DNA from 2 places in the Pseudomonas sp. SDT291_1_S447 genome. Region 1 is predicted to be linked to the other one. Evidence: riboswitches for the same ligand, from Rfam matches in the RefSeq annotation. Region 1 holds a riboswitch; the other holds the start of a gene.
The links. A riboswitch is a leader RNA that binds a small molecule or an ion and turns the genes downstream of it on or off. The one in region 1 is predicted to bind cobalamin.

Region 1 (15,908 bases):
TGCTCATCGGCAACTATGTGCAAATGGCCCTGTGGGCCTTGCTGTTCCTGCTGCTAGGCGAGTTCAAAGACTTCACCAGCGCGCTGTATTTTTCCGGCGTGACCTTCTCCACGTTGGGCTATGGCGATGTGGTTCTGAGCCCGCAATGGCGCTTGCTCAGCCCGCTGGAGGCGGCTAATGGCATTCTTATGTTCGGTGTTTCTACGGCAATCATGACCGCTGCCGTCATGGACATCATCAAACAGAACGCGATTGGCGAACAGGAGCGTTCGCGTTGAAACATTGCGGCTTAGGCCGCGGCTTTCTTTGATGAAGTCGACAATCCGCTCTTGGCCGAAAGCGGACATTCACGACGATCCGCTTCTGGCCAAAAACAGTCGAAAGCACTCATCGAATGTCACGATTGTGGCTACCTTTGACAAGATCAAATGACCAAGCGCAATGAGAAAAACCCAATGCAGCACGAAGCACAGCTAAAAACCCTGCTCACTCAGAATCCTGTAAGGATGAAAATCCTGCACATAGCTCGCGATCTGAACTTGCCGGACTGCTGGATTGGCGCCGGTTTCGTGCGCAGCCTGGTGTGGGGTCACCTGCATCAGCGCCAGTCTTCAGCGCTGCGCGCAGATATCGATATCATCTGGTTCGACCCGGCACGTGCCAGTGCGCAAGTAGATTCGGCACTGGAAAGCATACTCTCTAGCCTCTGTAGCGAATTGAACTGGTCTGTAAAAAATCAGGCTCGAATGCACTTGCGCAACGCCGATGCTCCCTATCGCTCTGCTGCCGATGCAATGACCTATTGGCCCGAAACCGCAACCGCCGTCGCTGTCAGACTTGATCATCACGATGAGATAGAGGTTTTGGCGCCGTTCGGGCTGGAAGATCTGTTCTCGCTGGTGGTGCGGCCAACAGAGCGATTCAGAATCGAAAAACATGCCATGTTTCTGGACCGCATTCGAGCCAAAGCGTGGCGTGAGACTTGGCCCGACTTGATATTTGTCACGGAGCGGTGAGTTCACACTCTCGCCGGTTCTTGCCAGGTACGGCCATTCGCAGACAGCAACTTCTGACGCTATGATCGCAACATTCCATCTCTCCCGAACCCAACCCAATGCCCACCTCAAAAACCCGCCCAAGCCCCGCCCCGCTCCTCACCCCCGGCGAATCCGTGGTCCTCTTCGATGGCGTGTGCAAACTCTGCAACGGCTGGGCACGCTTTCTGATCCGCCACGACCACCAACACCGCGTACGCCTCGCCTCCGTGCAATCGCCCGAAGGCCAAGCACTTCTGGCGTGGGCCGGCCTCCCCATCGATCAATTCGACACCATGGCCGTCATCCGCGACCACCATTACTGGGAACGCTCAGACGCCTTCTTCGAAGTCATCAGCCAACTCCCGACCCGCTGGCAACCGTTGCAGTTGCTGCGCATTTTCCCCCGCAGCCTGCGCGACTGGGCCTACAACCGTATCGCGCTAAACCGCTATCGCCTGTTCGGCAAATACGACACCTGCCTGCTCCCCACCCCAGATCACGAACAGCGCTTCCTGAAAGCCACCGCAGCTACACCAGAAAGCTGAACAACTGCACCGGCGTCATCTTCGTGACCATCATCAGCACGATGACAAACATTCCGGCAAAACCCATCACGCCCATCCAGAACCATTTCCGGTACACGGCTTGATACTGCTCATCCAGCGCCGCGCCCACTTCGCTCGCACTCGCCGCCATCACGCACAGGCGTTTCTGCAAAAGCAGCACCGGCAACCACAGCGAGCCGACGCAGAAGAAGATGATCAACGAGGTCAGCACCCACTCGGTGCTCATGCTCAGCCCCGACAGGCGCATCAGCAGATAACCGGTGATGATCTGCACGAAACCGGCCGGCGTGGTGATCCACGTGTCGAAGCCGACGACCATGCGCGCCACGTGGGCGATCACTTGCGGATTGCGCGTGCGGCTGGCGGCGATCAGGTAGAGGTAGGAGCCCATGCCGAAACCGAACAGAAAAATCGCGGCGATGATGTGCAGGTATTTCAGGCACAGGTAGAGCATGTCAGCGCTGCCCGTCCGAGTAGTTCACGACCAGGCTCAGGTTGGCCGGGTCGTTGATCGCGGCCATGTACTCGGCGACGCTGATTTCGCCCACGCACGGTCGGGCGCCAGCGGCCGGTACGTAGCCCGAAGCCATTTTTGTCGCCAGGGCCACGGCGGCGCAGCTGGGGATTTCCGGGCCTTCGTCGTTCAGGGCGGTGAGTTGCGCGGTCATCGACAGCGGTTTGCCGTCAACCCCAAGGCCCCGCACGTCGATGTACATCGCGCTTTTGCCATCACCGAAACGCTCGAAGCGCAGGCCCAGGCGATGCAGTCTGCCGGCCCACAGGGCATGGTCGCGAACAAGTCCGACTTTCAGTGCCTGCGCCAGCAAACCGTTGGCGATGCCGCCGAGTTTGAGCCCGGCGCCGGCCTTGAACTTCAGGGTCTGCGCGCCATAACGGCTGGCGAAGATGTCCATGTCCGGGACATCGACGTTGGCCAGCAGCCTGGTACCCATCTGCGGCATTTTGCGCAAGGTCAGGTCCAGCCAGCCGGACACTTCATGCACCTTGCCGTTTTTGAGTTGCTTGATCGGTTTGCCGGCATAGGCGAGTACGCCTTCGATGGTCGACAGCCCCGGCATTTTCGCCGATGAGGAAATGCCATGCTCAATCGAGTCGATGCGGGAAAAGCGCTGGCGCTGTTCATCGATGATTGCCGACGACAGCGTCGGCACCGAACTGCAACCGCTGAGGATCGCCACGCCAGCCTGTTTCGCCCGCGCATCGAGCACGTCGATGCCGTTGACGAAAGTTCGGCAGTCCGCCAGATCGCAATAGTTCACACCAGCATCAATACAGCTCTCGGCGACGGCATAGGATTGCCCCTGAAACGGCCCGCCGGTGTGGACGACCAACTGAATGTTCAGCGCGCTCAATGCGGATTTGAACTCGCCGCCCATGGCGTCGCCGCACCAGCCTGTGCAGACGTTGGCTGAATGACGGTTGAGCTCATCGAGTTTATTTTGCAACTTGCGCGGATGGCGCCCCGAAAGCACCAACTCCACATCCGCCATCAACGCCAGATGCCGGCACACGATGCTGCCGAAATTTCCGTAACCACCGACCACCATCACCCTGAACGGCATGCAATTCTTCCCTAAGTCATTCCATCACACAGGCGTGCAGGATATAGGGCCGAACGTCAGCAAGCCATTCAGATCCGTTGCTCGCCACCCATTTGCGCTACTACCGGGTACGCAGCGGTGAAACGCGCGGTTCCGGTTTTGGGGCTTGATCCATTCATCACACCCATTGATCTGCAGCAATATCGATAAGCCGCTGCCGTCGTAATCTGTCTTTGCTGAAATCAGCCGTGCTGTGCGCACGTCACAGGCCTGTGGCCAAGGTGGCGACAAATGAATAAAAAACGCATCGTCTGGGGGAGCATTCTCCTGGGGCTTCCGTGTGTCTTGCTGCCAGTGATTCTGATGGGCTACCTCGCCTGGATGCTCAATCTGGCGTCTGCTCAGCAGCGTCTGGAAACCCTCGCCGCCGTGGCCTCCAGCCGCGCCAACGGCACGTTCAATGAAGCCGCCGGGGCACTGAAAACTATCGCCGGTTCCGAGCTGGCACCGTGCACGCCCGAGAGTATCGATGAGATGCGCCTGCTGACCATCAACACGTTAACGGTGAAGTCCGTCGGCTATGTCGAGCAAGAAATCTACGCATGCGGTTCATGGGGCTTAGTCGGCCATCACGTGACGCCATGGCGCGAAGACTTCACCACCGCCGACGGTGTGCGCATATCTCTCGGTGTGCAGTCGCGCATCGTCCCTGCCAAACCGATGATGGCGCTGCAATACGCGGCCTTCAATGTGCTGGTCGATCCCGCGCAATTTCTCCATGTGATGCTGGACGAAGACCTGCACCTGGCAGTCGGCACCTCTGCCGGGGATCTGGTCGGCGTCTCACGTCCGGGCGCCGAACATTTTTTGACACGCGTGCATTCCGGCCCCGCCTCGGGTCTGCAGGACGGTTATCTCTACACCCTCGTGCACAGCGGCGATTGGGTCGCCATCGCAGCTCTGTCGCGCCGGGATCTGCTGCAAGGCCTGATCCGCATGGAGATGTTGCTGCTGCCGATCGGCGGGTTGCTGGCCGGCATCCTGGCGCTGCTGATCATCAGGCGCACCCGTCAATGCCTGTCGCCGCTGGCCGAACTGCAGCAAGCCGTGCGCAATCGTGAGTTCGTCGTTCATTACCAGCCGATCATGGATTTGAGCGAAGGGACATGCATCGGCGCCGAGGCACTGGTGCGCTGGCAACGTCCGGACGGCAGGCTGGTGCGACCCGACGCGTTCATTCCGATGGCTGAACACAGCGGCCTGATCCTGCCAATCACCGATCAAGTGATCGAGTGTGTGATGCGCGATCTCGGCCCGCTGCTGGTCGAACAGCGCGATTTGCACGTGGCAATCAATCTGGCCGCCGAGGACGTTTGCAGTGGCCGTTTTCTGCCCAAGCTGGAAGCTGCGTTGAGCCAGATCGGCGTGCGTGCGCATCAAATCTGGCTGGAAGCCACCGAACGCGGTTTTGTCGAAATCGACTCGGCCCGCAACACCGTCGATCAGGCCCGCGCACTGGGTTATCTGGCCGCCATCGACGATTTCGGCACCGGTTTCTCCAGCCTTCAACACTTGCAGCAATTACCGCTGGATGTACTGAAGATCGACAAGTCGTTCGTCGACACCATCGACAAGGCCCCTGACGCCGGTTCGGTGATCAACCACATCATCGAAATGGCCAAGAGCATGCGCCTGCAGATTGTCGCCGAAGGCATCGAAACCCCGGCGCAGCTGGATTACCTACGCGATCACGGTGTGCATTTCGGTCAGGGCTGGTTGTTTGCCAAACCGATGCCGGCCGAAGAGTTTCAACGGTTCTATCAAGAGCAGGCGAGCGTTGTGATCGATCATGATGCGCAGGAGGCCGTGCTCCAGTAGGTTTAAGGTTGCCTGCCACCCTACCGTTTGGACAAACGAAACACCGTCATCGGCCATTGCACCCGCGGCGTGCCGTCATTGAACAGACCGACGCGATCCATTTGCGCAGCAGGCAGCCAGAGTGTGCCGTCGCGATCAAGAAACGGCGCATCAACCCAATGCAAGCTTGCGCACCCGGCCAGCACGGCTGCAAGCATCAGCCCATATAAAGGGGCGCGTGCGACTTTTACAGATGTGACGCCGAATTCGACCAAAGTACCGAACGACATGGATCTGCCTCTGATGTGGGTTGATGAAAGAAGCGACACACGACGTGTAGGCTCAGCAGTTCCAAGGAGCTTCGGCGTCGGCGTCGATAGCGTATTTCGCCCGAGCCTGGGTATGTGCCTGCGGATCGACCGAAGCAAGCGCCGCCAAAACGATGTGATAGCGATCCACCTCAAAGAAGCTGCGCAACTCCGCGCGTGTGTCGCTGCGTCCAAATCCGTCGGTGCCCAGGCAGATGCACGGCGCCTGTAAATACGGCACCACCAATTGTGCATAGGCGCGCACGTAATCACTGGCTGCCACGACTGGCGCGTGACCGGGCAGACAATGCAGCAGGTGACTCTGGCACTCGACATCGCCGCCGAACACTTGCTGACGCTGCACCTCGCGGGCATCACGGGCGAGTTCGGAGAAGCTGGTCACGCTCCACACTTCGCTGCTGACTTGCCACTCTTGATCCAGCATGTGCGCGGCGGCAATCACCTCGCGCAGAATCGCTCCCGAACCCAGTAAACGAACCGCCGGTACCTCCTCGCCATAGCGGGCATAGAGGCGCATGCCGCGAATCACATCCGCGTGTTCGTCTGGTTCAAGTGAGGCCTGAACGTAGTTCTCGTTGGTTACCGTCAGGTAATAGAACTCATCTTCTTGCTGCTCAAGCATGCGCCGGCTGCCATGGTCGATGATCACCGCCGCCTCGCTGGCAAATGCCGGGTCGTAGGCGCGGCAGTTAGGCACAGTGGCTGCCATTAACTGACTGGAGCCGTCCTGATGCTGCAGTCCTTCACCGGCCAGCGTTGTGCGCCCCGATGTGGCGCCGATCAAAAAGCCTCTGGCGCGCTGATCGGCCGCTGCCCAGATCAGATCGCCAATGCGCTGAAAACCGAACATCGAGTAGTAGATGTAGAACGGCAACATCGGCTCGCCATTGACGCTGTAGGACGTGGCCGCAGCGATCCAGGAAGAAATCGCACCGGCTTCGGTGATGCCTTCTTCGAGCAGTTGCCCGTCGGTTGATTCCTTGTAATAGAGCAGCGCGCCGGCATCTTCTGGCTCGTACAGCTGGCCGACAGATGAATAAATCCCGATCTGCCGGAACAGATTCGCCATGCCGAATGTGCGCGCTTCATCGGCGACAATCGGCACAATGCGCGGCCCCAATTGTTTGTCCTTGATCAGATGGGTGAACAGTCGCACCACCGCCATGGTCGTCGAGTTTTCACGCTCATCGGCCTTCAGCGCAAAACGGCCATAGCTGTCGAGCGGTGGCACTGCTATGGGTGCAGCCACACCGTTGCGCTTGGGCAGGTAACCGCCGAGTGCCCGTCGCTGCTGATGCAGGTATCGCAGCTCGGGGCTGTCGTCGGCCGGTTTATAGAAGCGCATTTGTGCCACGGCCTCATCGTCCAGCGGCAAGGCGAAACGATCACGGAATGCCTTGAGCACTTCGATATCGAGTTTTTTCTGCTGGTGCGAGGTGTTGCGCGACTCGCCGATCTGGCCCATGCCGAAACCTTTCTTGGTTTTGGCGAGCACCACGGTCGGCCTGCCCTTGTGCTTGCGCGCGGTCTCGAACGCGGCATGCAGCTTACGAAAGTCGTGACCGCCCCGGCGCAACGCATCGATCTGCTCCGGGCTCATGTCTGCAACCAACGCCTGCAACTGCGGGTCCTGGTCGAAGAAATGGCTGCGGTTATACGCACCGTCATTGGCGCCCAGATTCTGGTACTCGCCATCCACCATCCCGGCGAAGTGGCGTAACAATGCATGGCCGTTATCGCGGGCAAACAGTGGGTCCCAGTCCGAACCCCATAACACCTTGATCACATTCCAGCCGGCGCCGCTGAACAGTGACTCCAGTTCCTGAACGATTTGCCCGTTGCCGCGTACGGGTCCGTCGAGACGCTGCAGATTGCAGTTGATCACGAAGGTGACGTTGTCGAGACTCTCACGCGCTGCCAGCGAAAGCGCCGCGATGGACTCCGGCTCGTCCATCTCGCCATCACCAAAAACGCCCCAGACATGCCGCCCCTCTGTCGAGGCAATTCCACGATGCTGCAAATACCGCAGGAACCGTGCCTGGTAAATCGCATTGATCGGGCCAATCCCCATTGAGCCCGTGGGAAACTGCCAGAAGTCGGGCATCAGCCAGGGATGCGGATAGGAACACAATCCGCCGCCCTTCACTTCTTGCCGGTAACGCTCCAGTTGCGACGCCTGCAAACGCCCTTCAAGAAAGGCCCGCGCGTACACCCCGGGGGCAGAGTGCGCCTGGAAATAAACCAGATCACCCCGCCCGGCTTCGCTGTCCGCACGGAAAAAGTGATTGAAGCCGACCTCGAAAATTTCCGCCGCCGAGGCGTAACTGGCGATGTGACCGCCCAATTCGCCATAGGCCTTGTTCGCCTTCGCCACCATGGCCAGGGCGTTCCAGCGAATGATCGAGGTAATGCGCTCCTCCATCACCAGATCCCCGGGATAAACCGGCTGCTGTTCGAGCGCGATAGTGTTCTGGTACAGCGAATACGCACTCGCCGTCGTTTGCACGCCGAGACGGCTGGCCTGCTCGGCCAGGCGCAACAGCAAGAACCGCACGCGCGGTCTGCCGCCGACTTTGGCGACACCTGCCAGGGCTTCCAGCCACTCGTTGGTTTCAATGGCATCGATGTCTTCGTGAACCGGCGTTCCGTGGGTTGGCCGTGGCGCGGTATCTTTCATGGCAGAACACCCTGACAGGTTGAATGGAAGACTGGATCAGTTCGAGACGTGCTCAAGAAATATCAGTTGCAGCGGCTCCTCCAGGAGCTCATCCGCCGCGGCGGCAAAGCGCTTGAAGTAAGGCATGGCGAAATGCGCATCCAGTGCCGCCTGATCCTTGAAGGCCTCGCGCATGTAGAACGTGCCGCGCTGGTCGCGCAGTTCAAACAACACATAGTCGAGATTGCCCGGCTCTGCGCGTGTCGGTTCCACCAGCGCCAGCAAGCCTTGTTTCAAGGCCTGTTCCTGGCCTGACTTGGCCTTGAGCACGGCAATCGAGATCAATGCTTCTGTAGACTTGCTCATCTTCAATACTCCAGGGACCGGTTGCATTCAGAGAAAGGTAAACAGCGACTGGGCCGGCAAGCGTGACTTGGGCAGGCCTGCGTTGAAGTCTTCGCTGCTGTGATAGCCGAGGCTGACCACGACCAGACTGGTGAAGCCCTGTTCGCGCAGGCCCAGTTCACTGTCGAGGACTTTGCTGTCGAAACCTTCCATCGGCGTCGCGTCGATACCCAGCGAGGCGGCACCCAGCAGCAACGTGCCCAGCGCGAGGTAGGTCTGCTTTTCCATCCAGTGCTGCAGGTCTTTCTGATCGAAGCGATGCAGATCGACAAAACCGCGCCGCCCACGCTCCTGCCCTGCTCGCGCCTCGGCATTGTGAAAACGCCCGTCCATGGCTTCCTGAGCCAGCAACGCTTGCAAGTATTCCTCCGGCAGATGTGTGCGAGTGCAAAAGACGATGACGTGCGACGCGTTGAGTATTTTCGGCTGGTTGAAGCTGAACGGTCCCTGGGTACTGTGGGCGATTCGCGCCCGGCTCTGATCACTCTCGGCAACCACGAAATGCCAAGGCTGAGAGTTGACCGACGACGGGCTGTTGCGCAGTTGTTCGAGCAGCAACTCCAGTGTGTGCCTGGGGATCTTGCGGTCGGCATCGAAAACTTTTGTGGTGAATCGGCGCTTGGCCAGAGAAACGAGATCCATGATTGAACTCCTGATCTGAAAAGTGAAAACGCAGAACTCAATGCCGCTTGAAAATCAGCGTGTCGGCGCCGGCGCTGCGTCGATCTTCAGACGCATCAGGCTGTAAGGCTTTTGCCGCTGATCCTGCCCGGAACGGAATGCCGCCTGGCGATGCAACTGGTTGGCGATGAAATACAGATAGCCGTCGGGGCCAATGGACAATGTGTCTGGCCAGAGCAGACGCGGGTCGTGGACCAGCGTTTGCCATTGGCCATCCGGCAGACGCTTGCGGATCGAGTTGTGCTCGTAATCGCCGGCATAGATGGCGCCGGCGGCGTCAGCCTCCAGACCATCGGACGCGCCCTTCTCCCCCAGATCCTGCACGGCAGCCGTCAGTTGCTGTTCACTGAAGTTGGCATCACGCAGCAACGCGGTGGACACCGAATACAGGTGCCGACTCGACAGCGGCGTGAAATACAGCGTCTTGCCGTCCGCCGACAGCGCGATGCCATCCGAGGCCACGCCCAGCGGTTTGCGCTTGCCGTCCGGACCTTCAACGGTGAGTGGCAGGCCTTCAACCACCGGGACAAAGGTCGGGTCAACCGAGGTCGCCGGCACACCGCTCAAACGGCGCATGGCACTGCCGCTGGCGATGTCCATGACGATGATCGCACCCGGTCCGCGCAGGGACGAGTCAGTGAGATAGACCGTCCCCTCTGGGCCTGTGCGAAAGTCGAAACGCATGTCGTTGACGTAGGTACTCGGCAACATGACGTTGTTCGGGAACACCAGACGCTTGACGATCTTGTTGCTGACCAGATCCACCGCGATCAGCTTCGCGCCTTTGGGTTTTGGGTCGGCGAAACCCGGCGCGGCGGTATCGAGCAACCAGACACGGCCCCGCCCGTCGGCCACCACGCTCTGGACGCTGATCAGACCATCACTGGGATCGTTGAGGTTTTCCCGGTTGATCGCCGCGTTCGGGTAAGCCACGACTTTGCCGTCGCGGATCTCGCCCACGGTGAACGGCACGTTGTCGCCCCAACGCGGGAAGTTGACGAAGATGCGCCCGGTCTCGGTGACGGTCACGCCGGTGGGCATCGCGTCATAGAACGCATGGACCTGTTCGAGCGTGCCGAACGATCGGTCGGCGGGGGCATTGGCCGGCAACGCGACGGCGCTGATTGCATGGGCGAACGGCGCCGCCATGACCATGACCAATGCAGCAGAAAGCTTTTTCATACGCATGAGCTGCTCCTGACCGGCCCGCGTACAGGCCCGTCTGAATGAGTGAAATCAGAAACCTTCGAGCACCAGTTTGCCTCGGGCCTTGCCGCTCTCGACCAAGGCATGGGCACGGCGCATGTTTGCTGCGTTGATCGCGCCAAAATGTTCACCGACAGTCGTTTTCAAAATGCCCTGGTCAATCAGATCGCTGACGCGATTGAGCAGATGATGTTGCTCGATCATGTCCGGGGTTTCGTACAGCGAACGGGTGAACATCAGCTCCCAGTGCAGCGACAGCGACTTGCGCTTGAGCGGCATCACGTCGAGGCTTTCAGGATCGTCGATCACGCCCAGACGCCCTTGTGGTCGAAGTACTTCGATCAGCTGGGCAAAATGCTGCTCGGTATGGGTCAGGCTGGCGACATGGCTGACCTCGTCAATGCCCAGTGCCTGCAACTGTGCGAGCAGCGGCTGACTGTGATCGATGACGTGATGCGCGCCCAACTGCCGGACCCAGTCAGCCGTTTCCTGCCGCGAGGCGGTGCCGATGACAGTCAGCCGCGTCAACTGTCGGGCCAGTTGCACCAGCATCGAGCCGACGCCGCCCGCTGCCCCCGTGATCAACAGGCACTTGCCCTGCCCTGAACCTTCGCTGACACCGAGACGGTCGAACAACAATTCCCAGGCGGTGATCGACGTCAACGGCAATGCTGCCGCATCCGCTGCACTTAACGAACGCGGTTTGTGCCCGACGATTCGCTCGTCCACCAGGTGAAATTCGCTATAACTGCCGGTGCGGGCAAGGGAGCCTGCGTAGAACACTTCGTCGCCAGGCTGAAACAGCGTCACTTCAGCACCGACCTCACGGACGATGCCTGCGGCATCCCAGCCGAGGATTTTCGGTTCTTTGGTGAAAGTGCCGGCGCGCACTTTGGTATCGACCGGATTGACCGACACCGCACGAACTTCTACGAGCAAATCCCGTGGGCCGGGAGTCGGCACCGGCAGGTCGATGTCCTGCAACGATTGCGGATCTTCAATGGGCAAAGCGTGTTGGGTGAAGGTGATGGCTTTCATGGAAACTCGCTGTCTGAAGAGCTGATGTGCTCACTTGCCGCCATCTTCGACTTCCCAGGCACAAAGAAAAACCAGCAGAATGGGCCAACACTTTCACTACAGGAGTGAAAATGATCCGCATTGATGATCTTGGTTTGTTCACCCGCAGCGCCGCGCTGGGCAGCTTCACCGCTGCCGCCCTTGAGGCCGATTTATTGCCCGGTCAGGTGGCCGCGGCGATCAAGCGTCTGGAGCGTGAACTCGACGTGCGCCTGTTTGCGCGCACCACCCGCAGCCTGCGATTAACCGCCGAGGGCGAGCAATACTTGCCCACCGCCCACTCGGTACTGGAGGCGCTCAAGCAAGGCCAGGAAAACCTACGCGGTGAAAACGCCACGTTGCGCGGCGTGCTGCAAGTGACGGCGCCGTCCGATCTGGGGCGCAACATTTTGCTGCCGTGGCTTACGCTGTTTCGCCGCCAGCACCCGGAACTGACCTTGCGATTTTCCCTGTCGGACCAGATCGCAGACTTGTTTCGCGACCCGGTAGACGTCGCGATTCGATACGGCTCGAATGAAGATGCCAACTACGTGGCGCTGCCGCTGGCACCGTGGAACCGGCGGGTGCTGGTCGCCGCACCGGAATACGTGGAGCGCCACGGATACCCGCAAACACCGGACGATCTGCACAACCACCCTTGCCTGCTCTACCAGCAAGGTGGCCGGGTCTACGACAAGTGGAGCCTGGGCAGTGAAACGATCCAGGTCTCGGGACCGATGTTCAGCGACGACGCCGACGTCGTGCGCCGCTGGGCGTTGAGCGGCGAAGGCATCGCCAACAAATCCTGGCTGGACGTCAGTGCAGACGTGATCGCAGGGCGACTTATCGTGCTGCTGAAGGATTTCCCCGGCAATGCCTCACCCTTGAGTCTGGTGTGCCCGCATCGCAAGCAGATCAGCCCGGCGGTGTCTCAGCTTTATACGTGGTTGAGTGACCAGTTTGCCGCTCTGGAACGCATCCAATAGCCCCCCCGTTGCTTGCCACATTGACGAACCGCCCGTCGGATGTTCAGATGCCGCCCTGTTTCAGGTGCCCCCTGCCGCCGTGCATGGGGTGAAACGGGAAACCGGTACGTTCTTTTCGAACAAGTCCGGTGCTGCCCCCGCAACGGTATGCGCGTGATGCTTTCGACAGACCACTGTGGCCACTCGGCCATGGGAAGGTGAAAGCCTCGATACGCGCGAGCCCGGAGACCGGCCTGAAATGCTGTTTGGCAAAATCCTGCGGTGGGCGGGCATGGGCCGGTATTGGCTGTGCGCGATGCCTTCTCCTGCATGCTCTTCTGCGAAGATCCTTTTCGAGAAGACAATGATTCGACCTTTCAACACTTGTGCTCCAACCCTGTTCCTTGGCTGCCTGTTCAGCCCGCTGCTGCTGGCCGACGACACGCCGCTGGAACTCAATCAGCAAATCGTTTCTGCACCTTCAGTGGAATCGACCACTGTCGCCGACATGGCCAAGTTCGGCAGTAAAGTCGAGATCGTCAGCCGCGAACAAATCGAGCGCGCCGGTCCGAGCGCCGATGTCAGCCGTGTCATGCAGATGTTCATTCCCGGCCTGTATGTGGCGCCAAAAAACGGTCCGTTCGACTACGGTACCTATTCGCTGCTCGGCGGGCGCAACGACGACACGCTGATCCTGCTCGACGGCGTGCGCCTGAACAATCGACTGTACGGCGGCCTGTATCTGGATACCCTGCCGGCCAACGCCATCGAACGCATCGAAGTGCTCAAAGGTGGCCAGAGCCTGTTGTTCGGCACCCAAGCGGTGTCGGGGGTGATCAACATCGTCACCCGCAGCCCGCAGAGCCGCAAAGCTTCCGGCGAAGTGAATCTGGGCGTCGACAGCTTCGGCGGCACCAGCGAAGACGCCCGCGTCGAGAATATCTTCAGCAACGGTTTCGGCGATCTCGGCTTGCTGGCGTACGTCAGCCACAATGTCTCCGACGGTTACCAGCCGTATCGCAACCGCGACATGAAAAACGTCAGCGAGAAGAACCGTGCCTACGAAGTCACTACCTTCGGCGGCAAGGCCATTCAGTCGTTCGGCGATGATTCGCGGCTGGAACTGTTCTACCAATACGCCGACGCCAACCTCGATTTCGCCCGCCCGGTCGACAATCACACGACCACCAACGATCGCGTGCAGCAGATCGCCACGGCGACCTTCGAGCAGAACATCAACGAGCGCCTGAGCTACTTCGTCAAAAGCCATATCAACGACTGGGACACGCGCTACACGCGGGTCAACAACGTCGCCGGTGGCGGCACCAAAGTCATCAATCACAACGACTATTGGGGCTTCACCGATTGGGGTGTGCAGGCCGAAGGCAAGGCTGAATTGCCCGGCGGCCATGTGCTGGTGTTTGGCACCGACAATCAATGGTTCAAGGGCCAGGACGATGTACTGATCATCGATAACGACAAGGCCGAAGCCCATGCGTTCTACACGCAACTGCGCCCGCAGATCGACGCTCTGCCCGACTGGCATCCAAGCATCGGTGTGCGCCACGAAGCCATGAGCGGTGGCGACGGTGCCACGGTTGGCATGCTCACTTCGCTGTATGACCTCAACGACAACTGGTCCGTGCGTGGCCAATACGGCAGCGCCTACAAACTGCCGAACGCCGAGCAACTGTTCGTCAATGAACCGGGCGACGAGATCGGCAATCGCAATCTGAAACCGGAAAAAAGCCGCAACGCGGAACTGGGTGTCGACTACAAAGGCTTCTTGCTCGATCGCGAATTCAGCGCCAGCGTGACCCTGTTCAAACGCAAGATCGACGACTTGATCACCCTCGACGGCATTCAGTGGGTCAACGGTGAAGGCCTGGTGCGCATGCGCGGTTTCGAGGCTGACGCGAAACTGGCGCTCAACGATCAGTGGAGTCTGCAAGCGGACATGACCCGCAACCTCACCGAATCGCGCACGGGGGCGACCATCAATGACATCCCGAGCTTCTTCGCCCGTTCCCGCGTGGGTTACGAATCGGAAAATCGCCTGTGGGGCGTTGGCGGTGCGATCCGCTATATCCGCGACATCAAAAGCTCGAAGCAAGTCGAATACGGCAACTATTCAGTGGTCGACGCCGACGCTTATCGCTACCTCGACAACGCTCGCCAACACCGCGTGAGCCTGCTGGTGGAAAACCTTTTCGACCGCGATTACGTCACCAGCCGTTCGAGCAATGTCGACAACCTCGGCCGGCCGTTCACCTCCGAAGTGCGCTACACGTACCGCTTCTGATGAGTGAGATCAAAACCGTCGACGGCGTCGACACGCACCCGGACTGGTCGCACGTTCCCGAGCATGCGCGCCATGTGTTCCTCTGCACCGGCCCGCGCTGTACTCAGCGCGGCGCCCAACAGCTATGGAAAACCTTGCGCCGACATTTGCTCGCGCACGATCGCATCGAAACGCCGGGCGGTGTCTTGCTGACGCGTACGCACTGCCAGTTTCCGTGCAATCTGGGGCCGATTGTCACGGTGTATCCGGAGCGCTGCTGGTATGGCGTGCGCAGCAACGATGAGGTGCGGCGGCTGGTCGAGGGGCATCTGGTCGGCGGTGAAGTTGTTGCGGATTTGCTGATCAAGGCGCGGACATGAGGAAGCTCTGGTGTGGGCTCGGCGCCCTGCTCTGCTCGTCAGCGCTGCTGGCTGACAGTTTCAGCAATTGCGGCGAAGACTGGCACCTTGCGCCAACACCGCCCTCGCGGATTGTTGCGCTCAACCAGCATGCGGCCGACATCGTGCTGGCCTTGGGTGCGGGGCCATTGTTGGTCGGCGTGGCCTATCTGGATGACACCTTTTCCGGGCAGCGACCCTCGGAGTATTTCGGCGTGCCGGTGATCGCGCGGCAGTACCCGTCCAGCGAGGTGCTGTACGCGCAGAAGCCGGATCTGGTGATCGGTGGTTTTGCCACCGCATTCGGCGACGGGGTGACCTCGCGCTCAGGGTTGGCGCGCAACGGTGTCGGTTCGTATTTGCTGGAGTCGGCCTGCAACGGCCATTCGCTGGATTACTTCGCGCATGTGCGCAACGACTTGCGAACGCTGGGCCAACTACTGCACAAACAGCCACAGGCGCAGCAATTGAGCGCGGCCATGGACGCCGATCTCGCCAGCGCCAAAACCTTGGCCGGTACGGGTAAACCGCTGTCGGTGTTCTATCTCGACAGCGAAGTAAAAGGCCTCGACAGCGAAGGCCGGCGCGGCTTTGTCACTCCGCTGCTGGCGGCTGCCGGGGCACGCAATGTGTTCGCCGACATTGATCTTTATCGGGTGACCGTCAACAGCGAAACCCTGCTGGCCAGCGACCCCGACGTGATCCTGCTGGCCGACGCCGAATGGTCGCCGGCCAGTCGCAAACGCTATCTGTTGACCCGTGACCCGGTGCTCTCGCAACTGCGCGCCGTGCGCGAAAATCGCCTGATCGACATTCCCTTCACCCATCTGCTGCCAACCCTCAACAGCGGTCGAGTGGCGCTGGACCTGGCCCGCCAGCTCAACGCCTTGAACAAAAAATAAATGAACC
Region 2 (4,288 bases), on a different contig from region 1:
TCAATTCAATATTGACTGACCCGACGCTTTCGCGAGCAAGCTCGCTCCCACATTTGTTATGTGTCAGGCGGCAAGTTATTTGGCAGAAGACACTCGCCACACCTTGTTACCAACATCATCCGCCACCAGCAAGCCACCTTGCTGATCGATCACCACGCCCACCGGCCGACCCAAAGCATTCTCGTCCTTGTCGAGGAAGCCGGTCAGGACATCCACCGGTTTGCCGCTCGGCTTGCCGCCGGTAAACGGCACGAAAATCACTTTGTAGCCACTGTGCGGTTTGCGATTCCATGAGCCGTGCTGGCCAATGAACGCGCCTTCCTTGAACTGCGCCGGCAGGTTGTTGCCCTCGGAGAACGTCAGGCCCAAAGACGCAGTGTGCGGTCCGACGGCATAATCCGGGGCAATGGCTTTGGCCACCAGCTCCGGGTTTTGCGGCGTAACGCGCACATCGACATGCTGACCGTAGTAACTGAACGGCCAGCCATAGAAACCACCGTCCTTCACGGAAGTGATGTAGTCCGGCACCAGATCACTGCCGATCTCGTCGCGCTCATTCACTGCTGTCCACAGCGCGCCACTTTTCGGCTCCCAGGCCAGGCCATTGGGGTTGCGGATGCCTGAGGCGAAAATCCGGTGATTGCCGGTCGCCCGATCGACTTCCCAGATCGCCGCGCGACCTTCTTCCTTATCCAGACCATTTTCGCCAACGTTGCTGTTCGAGCCGACCGTGACGTACAACTTGCTGCCGTCCTTGCTGGCGATGACGTTTTTGGTCCAGTGGTGATTCAGCGTGCCGCCGGGCAGATCGACAACCTTGATTGGCTGCGACTTGATCTCGGTCGCGCCCGGTTCGTAGTTAAAGCGCAGCAAGCGATCGGTATCGGCGACGTACAGATCATTGCCGACCAGGGTCATGCCGAACGGTGAGTTGAGGTTTTGCAGAAACACCGTGCGTGTCTCGGCCACGCCATCGTGGTCGGCGTCACGCAGCAAGGTGATGCGATTCGGGCTCGGCACGCCGGCGCCGGCCTTACCCATGACTTTCTTCATGACCCAGCCACGAATGCCGCTGCTGTCATCAGGTTTGGGCGGGGCATTGGTTTCCGCCACCAGCACATCGCCGTTGGGCAGTACGTAAAGCCAGCGCGGATGGTCGAGGCCTTCGGCGAATGCAGCGACTTGTGTGCCGGTCGCTGCCGTCGGTTTAGCGCCCTCTGGCCAGCCGATTGCCGGGGCGATATTCACCGTCGGGATCAGGGTCTTGTTCGGTTCGGGCAGTTTCGGTGACGGGCCGGTGCCGTCGGAGACTTGCAGGCTGGAGGTTTCACCGCAGGCGGCGAGTCCTCCGGCGAAGGCGATGACAAAAACGAGCTGGGGCTTGCGCATTGCTGATCTTCCCTATGAATGCATTCCTAATCATAGAGGAGGGCGCAAGCCCGATGGTTCAACTGCTCAGCCGCGGGCTTCCTTGAACAGCACGGCGATGCCCGGGTGATAGTTGCCGGCTTCGCTGCGCAATTTGCGATAGGCGTAGGGGAAATACCAGGCGACGGCGCAGGTGTGTTCCTTTTGCAGGTCGTCGACCATGTCCTGCAGCTCTTCGGGGCTGGCGCTGTGCTGGGCTTTTTGCGGCGCGACAAACAGGCAGCCAAGCTTGAGATCGCTGGCGTAGCTGATGCGCTTGGCGTCGTTGGTGATGTCGAGCAGGGCTTGAGTCAGATTGAGGTTGGTAACCTTTGGCCAGCGCTGAGTGGCCTGGATAAAGGCGCGGTCTTCGGCGCCGGCGAGAAACAGATCGGCGCGGGCATTGCGCTCGCCTTCTTCATTCTGTTTGCGCGTGGCAGTGTCATTCAAAGTGACCAGCTCGGCCATCCAGGCTGCGGCCGAGAGCAATCCGAGATTGGCTTTCTCGTCATGCCAGTAAGGGGTGTCGCTGTCGCCGCGCACGGCGTTGTAGCGGTCGATACAGTCAAACCAGCGTTCAAGCACCGGGCGCAGAAATTCCAGGCGCGGGTTGCTGATGATCATGCCTTGCATCGTCATCATCCTTTATTGTTGTATTGGGCTTTTCGGGAAAAGCATGGCTCTTTGATATCATTTGTATCAGTGTGGCACAAGATTGGCGTCAGATAATTGATCGGCGGCAGTTATTCGCCCGATGACCGCCTCTTTAATTGACGCTCCACCCCCAACCCTCTAACCTTCGCGGCTTGTTTCAGGTGCTCTGTGACCTGCGTCGACAGAGTGAAACAGGGAAGCCGGTGAGGGTTGTCTTCAAGCGAAGAACCACCACGATCCCGGCGCTGCCCCCGCAACGGTAAATGAGTGAAAACTGCGCCTTGAGCCACTGCCTCGACAGAAGCGGGAAGGCGCGCAGTCAGGCATACGCCGCTCATGAGCCCGGAGACCGGCCTGATCCATCCAGCGGCATCACGGTGGGCGATGCCAGGCTTTTTGCCGTCTATTCTTGTGCCTGCCCGCCGTTATCCAGCCTCAACGGAGAGCTCCCCCATGACTGATTCCCCCGAGCGCGACGAACGCCATCTGGCGCGTATGCAGCGCAAAAAAGCCGTGATCGACGAACGCATCGCCAACTCGCCTGACGAGTGCGGCCTGGTGCTGGTGCTGACCGGCAATGGCAAAGGCAAAAGCAGTTCGGCGTTCGGCATGCTCGCCCGCGCCATGGGCCACGGCATGCAGTGCGGTGTGGTGCAGTTCATCAAGGGCCGCAACAGCACCGGCGAAGAGCTGTTTTTCCGCCGCTTCCCTGAGCAAGTGCGCTTTCATGTGATGGGCGAGGGCTTCACCTGGGAAACCCAGGATCGTCAGCGCGACATCGCCGCCGCCGAAGCCGCGTGGGCTGTGTCCCGCGAACTGCTGCGCGATCCGTCGATCGGTCTGGTGGTGCTCGACGAACTGAACATCGCCCTCAAGCACGGCTACCTCGATCTCGATCAGGTGCTCAGCGATTTGCAGGCGCGTCCGCCGATGCAGCATGTGATCGTCACCGGTCGCGCGGCCAAGCCGGAAATGATCGAAATGGGCGACACCGTGACTGAAATGGGCATGCTCAAACACGCCTTCCAGGCGGGCATCAAAGCGCAGAAAGGCGTCGAACTTTGAATCAACCACGTCACTGCCCGGCGGTGCTTATCGCCGCGCCGGCCTCCGGTCAGGGCAAGACCACCGTCACCGCCGCACTGGCCCGTTTGCATCGCAATCAGGGGCGCAAAGTGCGCGTGTTCAAATGCGGCCCGGATTTTCTTGATCCGATGATTCTCGAGCGCGCCAGCGGTGCGCCGGTGTATCAGCTGGACATGTGGATGGTCGGCGAGCAGGAAAGTCGTCGGCTGTTGTGGGAAGCCGCCGCGGAGGCGGATCTGATTCTGATTGAAGGCGTGATGGGTCTGTTCGACGGCACGCCATCCAGCGCTGATCTGGCGCGGCACTTCGGCGTGCCGGTGCTCGGCGTGATTGATGGGACGGCCATGGCGCAGACCTTTGGTGCGTTGGCGCTGGGCCTGGCGAAGTATCAGCCGGATCTGCCGTTTGCCGGCGTGTTGGCCAACCGTGTCGGCACGTTGCGGCATGCGCAGTTGCTCGAAGGCAGCCTCACCGAAGGCCTTCGCTGGTACGGCGCATTGTCCCGCGAGACCGGTATCGAACTGCCGAGTCGCCATCTCGGCCTGGTCCAGGCCAGCGAACTGAATGATCTCGATGCGCGTCTCGATGCCGCCGCCGATGCATTGGCCAGCAGTTGCGAGGTAGCGCTGCCACCGGCCGTGGAATTCGCCGCGCCTGATGTGATCGCCGTCGAACCGTTGCTGAAAAATGTGCGCATTGCTGTCGCCCGTGATGAGGCGTTTGCCTTCATTTATGGTGCGAGTCTGGATCTGCTGCGGGCGATGGGTGCTGAGTTGAGTTTCTTCTCGCCGATCCGCGATACGCAATTGCCGGAGGCGGATAGCGTGTATTTGCCTGGTGGGTATCCGGAACTGCACCACGTTGTGTTGTCGCAGAACACCGCGATGCTTGAGGCGATCCGTGCGCATCATGCTGCGGGGAAACCGTTGCTCGCTGAGTGCGGCGGGATGCTGTATTTGCTGGATTCTTTGACTGACGTTGAAGGCACTCGCGCTGAGTTGGTTGGGCTGCTGAAGGGCGACGCGGTGATGCAAAAACGTCTGGCTGCACTGGCGCTGCAAGCAGTGGATTTGCCGGAAGGATCGTTGCGTGGGCACACTTATCATCATTCCCTGACCACCACCGAACTGACGCCGATTGC

Region 2: linked by a shared signal. The riboswitch ahead of cobO (cob(I)yrinic acid a,c-diamide adenosyltransferase) and the one ahead of ACW9IR_RS07490 (TonB-dependent receptor plug domain-containing protein) in region 1 are both predicted to bind cobalamin.

The regions. Positions count from the first base shown of each region.
Region 1 covers NZ_JBSVXS010000014.1:32,562-48,469, reverse strand. Annotated here, with positions in the region: gene ACW9IR_RS07555 (potassium channel family protein) at 1-278, shown strand, start outside; gene ACW9IR_RS07550 (nucleotidyltransferase family protein) at 456-1,016, shown strand; gene ACW9IR_RS07545 (thiol-disulfide oxidoreductase DCC family protein) at 1,115-1,582, shown strand; gene ACW9IR_RS07540 (DUF2269 family protein) at 1,566-2,057, opposite strand; gene ACW9IR_RS07535 (saccharopine dehydrogenase family protein) at 2,059-3,186, opposite strand; gene ACW9IR_RS07530 (EAL domain-containing protein) at 3,457-5,043, shown strand; gene ACW9IR_RS07525 (hypothetical protein) at 5,064-5,312, opposite strand; gene mdeB (alpha-ketoglutarate dehydrogenase) at 5,365-8,028, opposite strand; gene ACW9IR_RS07515 (putative quinol monooxygenase) at 8,065-8,373, opposite strand; gene nfsB (oxygen-insensitive NAD(P)H nitroreductase) at 8,401-9,054, opposite strand; gene ACW9IR_RS07505 (L-dopachrome tautomerase-related protein) at 9,109-10,281, opposite strand; gene ACW9IR_RS07500 (zinc-binding alcohol dehydrogenase family protein) at 10,330-11,337, opposite strand; gene ACW9IR_RS07495 (LysR family transcriptional regulator) at 11,448-12,341, shown strand; cobalamin riboswitch at 12,387-12,592, shown strand; gene ACW9IR_RS07490 (TonB-dependent receptor plug domain-containing protein) at 12,685-14,622, shown strand; gene ACW9IR_RS07485 ((2Fe-2S) ferredoxin domain-containing protein) at 14,622-14,981, shown strand; gene ACW9IR_RS07480 (ABC transporter substrate-binding protein) at 14,978-15,901, shown strand.
Region 2 covers NZ_JBSVXS010000215.1:68-4,355, forward strand. Annotated here, with positions in the region: gene ACW9IR_RS28740 (PQQ-dependent sugar dehydrogenase) at 76-1,389, opposite strand; gene ACW9IR_RS28745 (hypothetical protein) at 1,456-2,040, opposite strand; cobalamin riboswitch at 2,204-2,433, shown strand; gene cobO (cob(I)yrinic acid a,c-diamide adenosyltransferase) at 2,515-3,126, shown strand; partial or broken gene ACW9IR_RS28755 (cobyrinate a,c-diamide synthase) at 3,123-4,288, shown strand, end outside.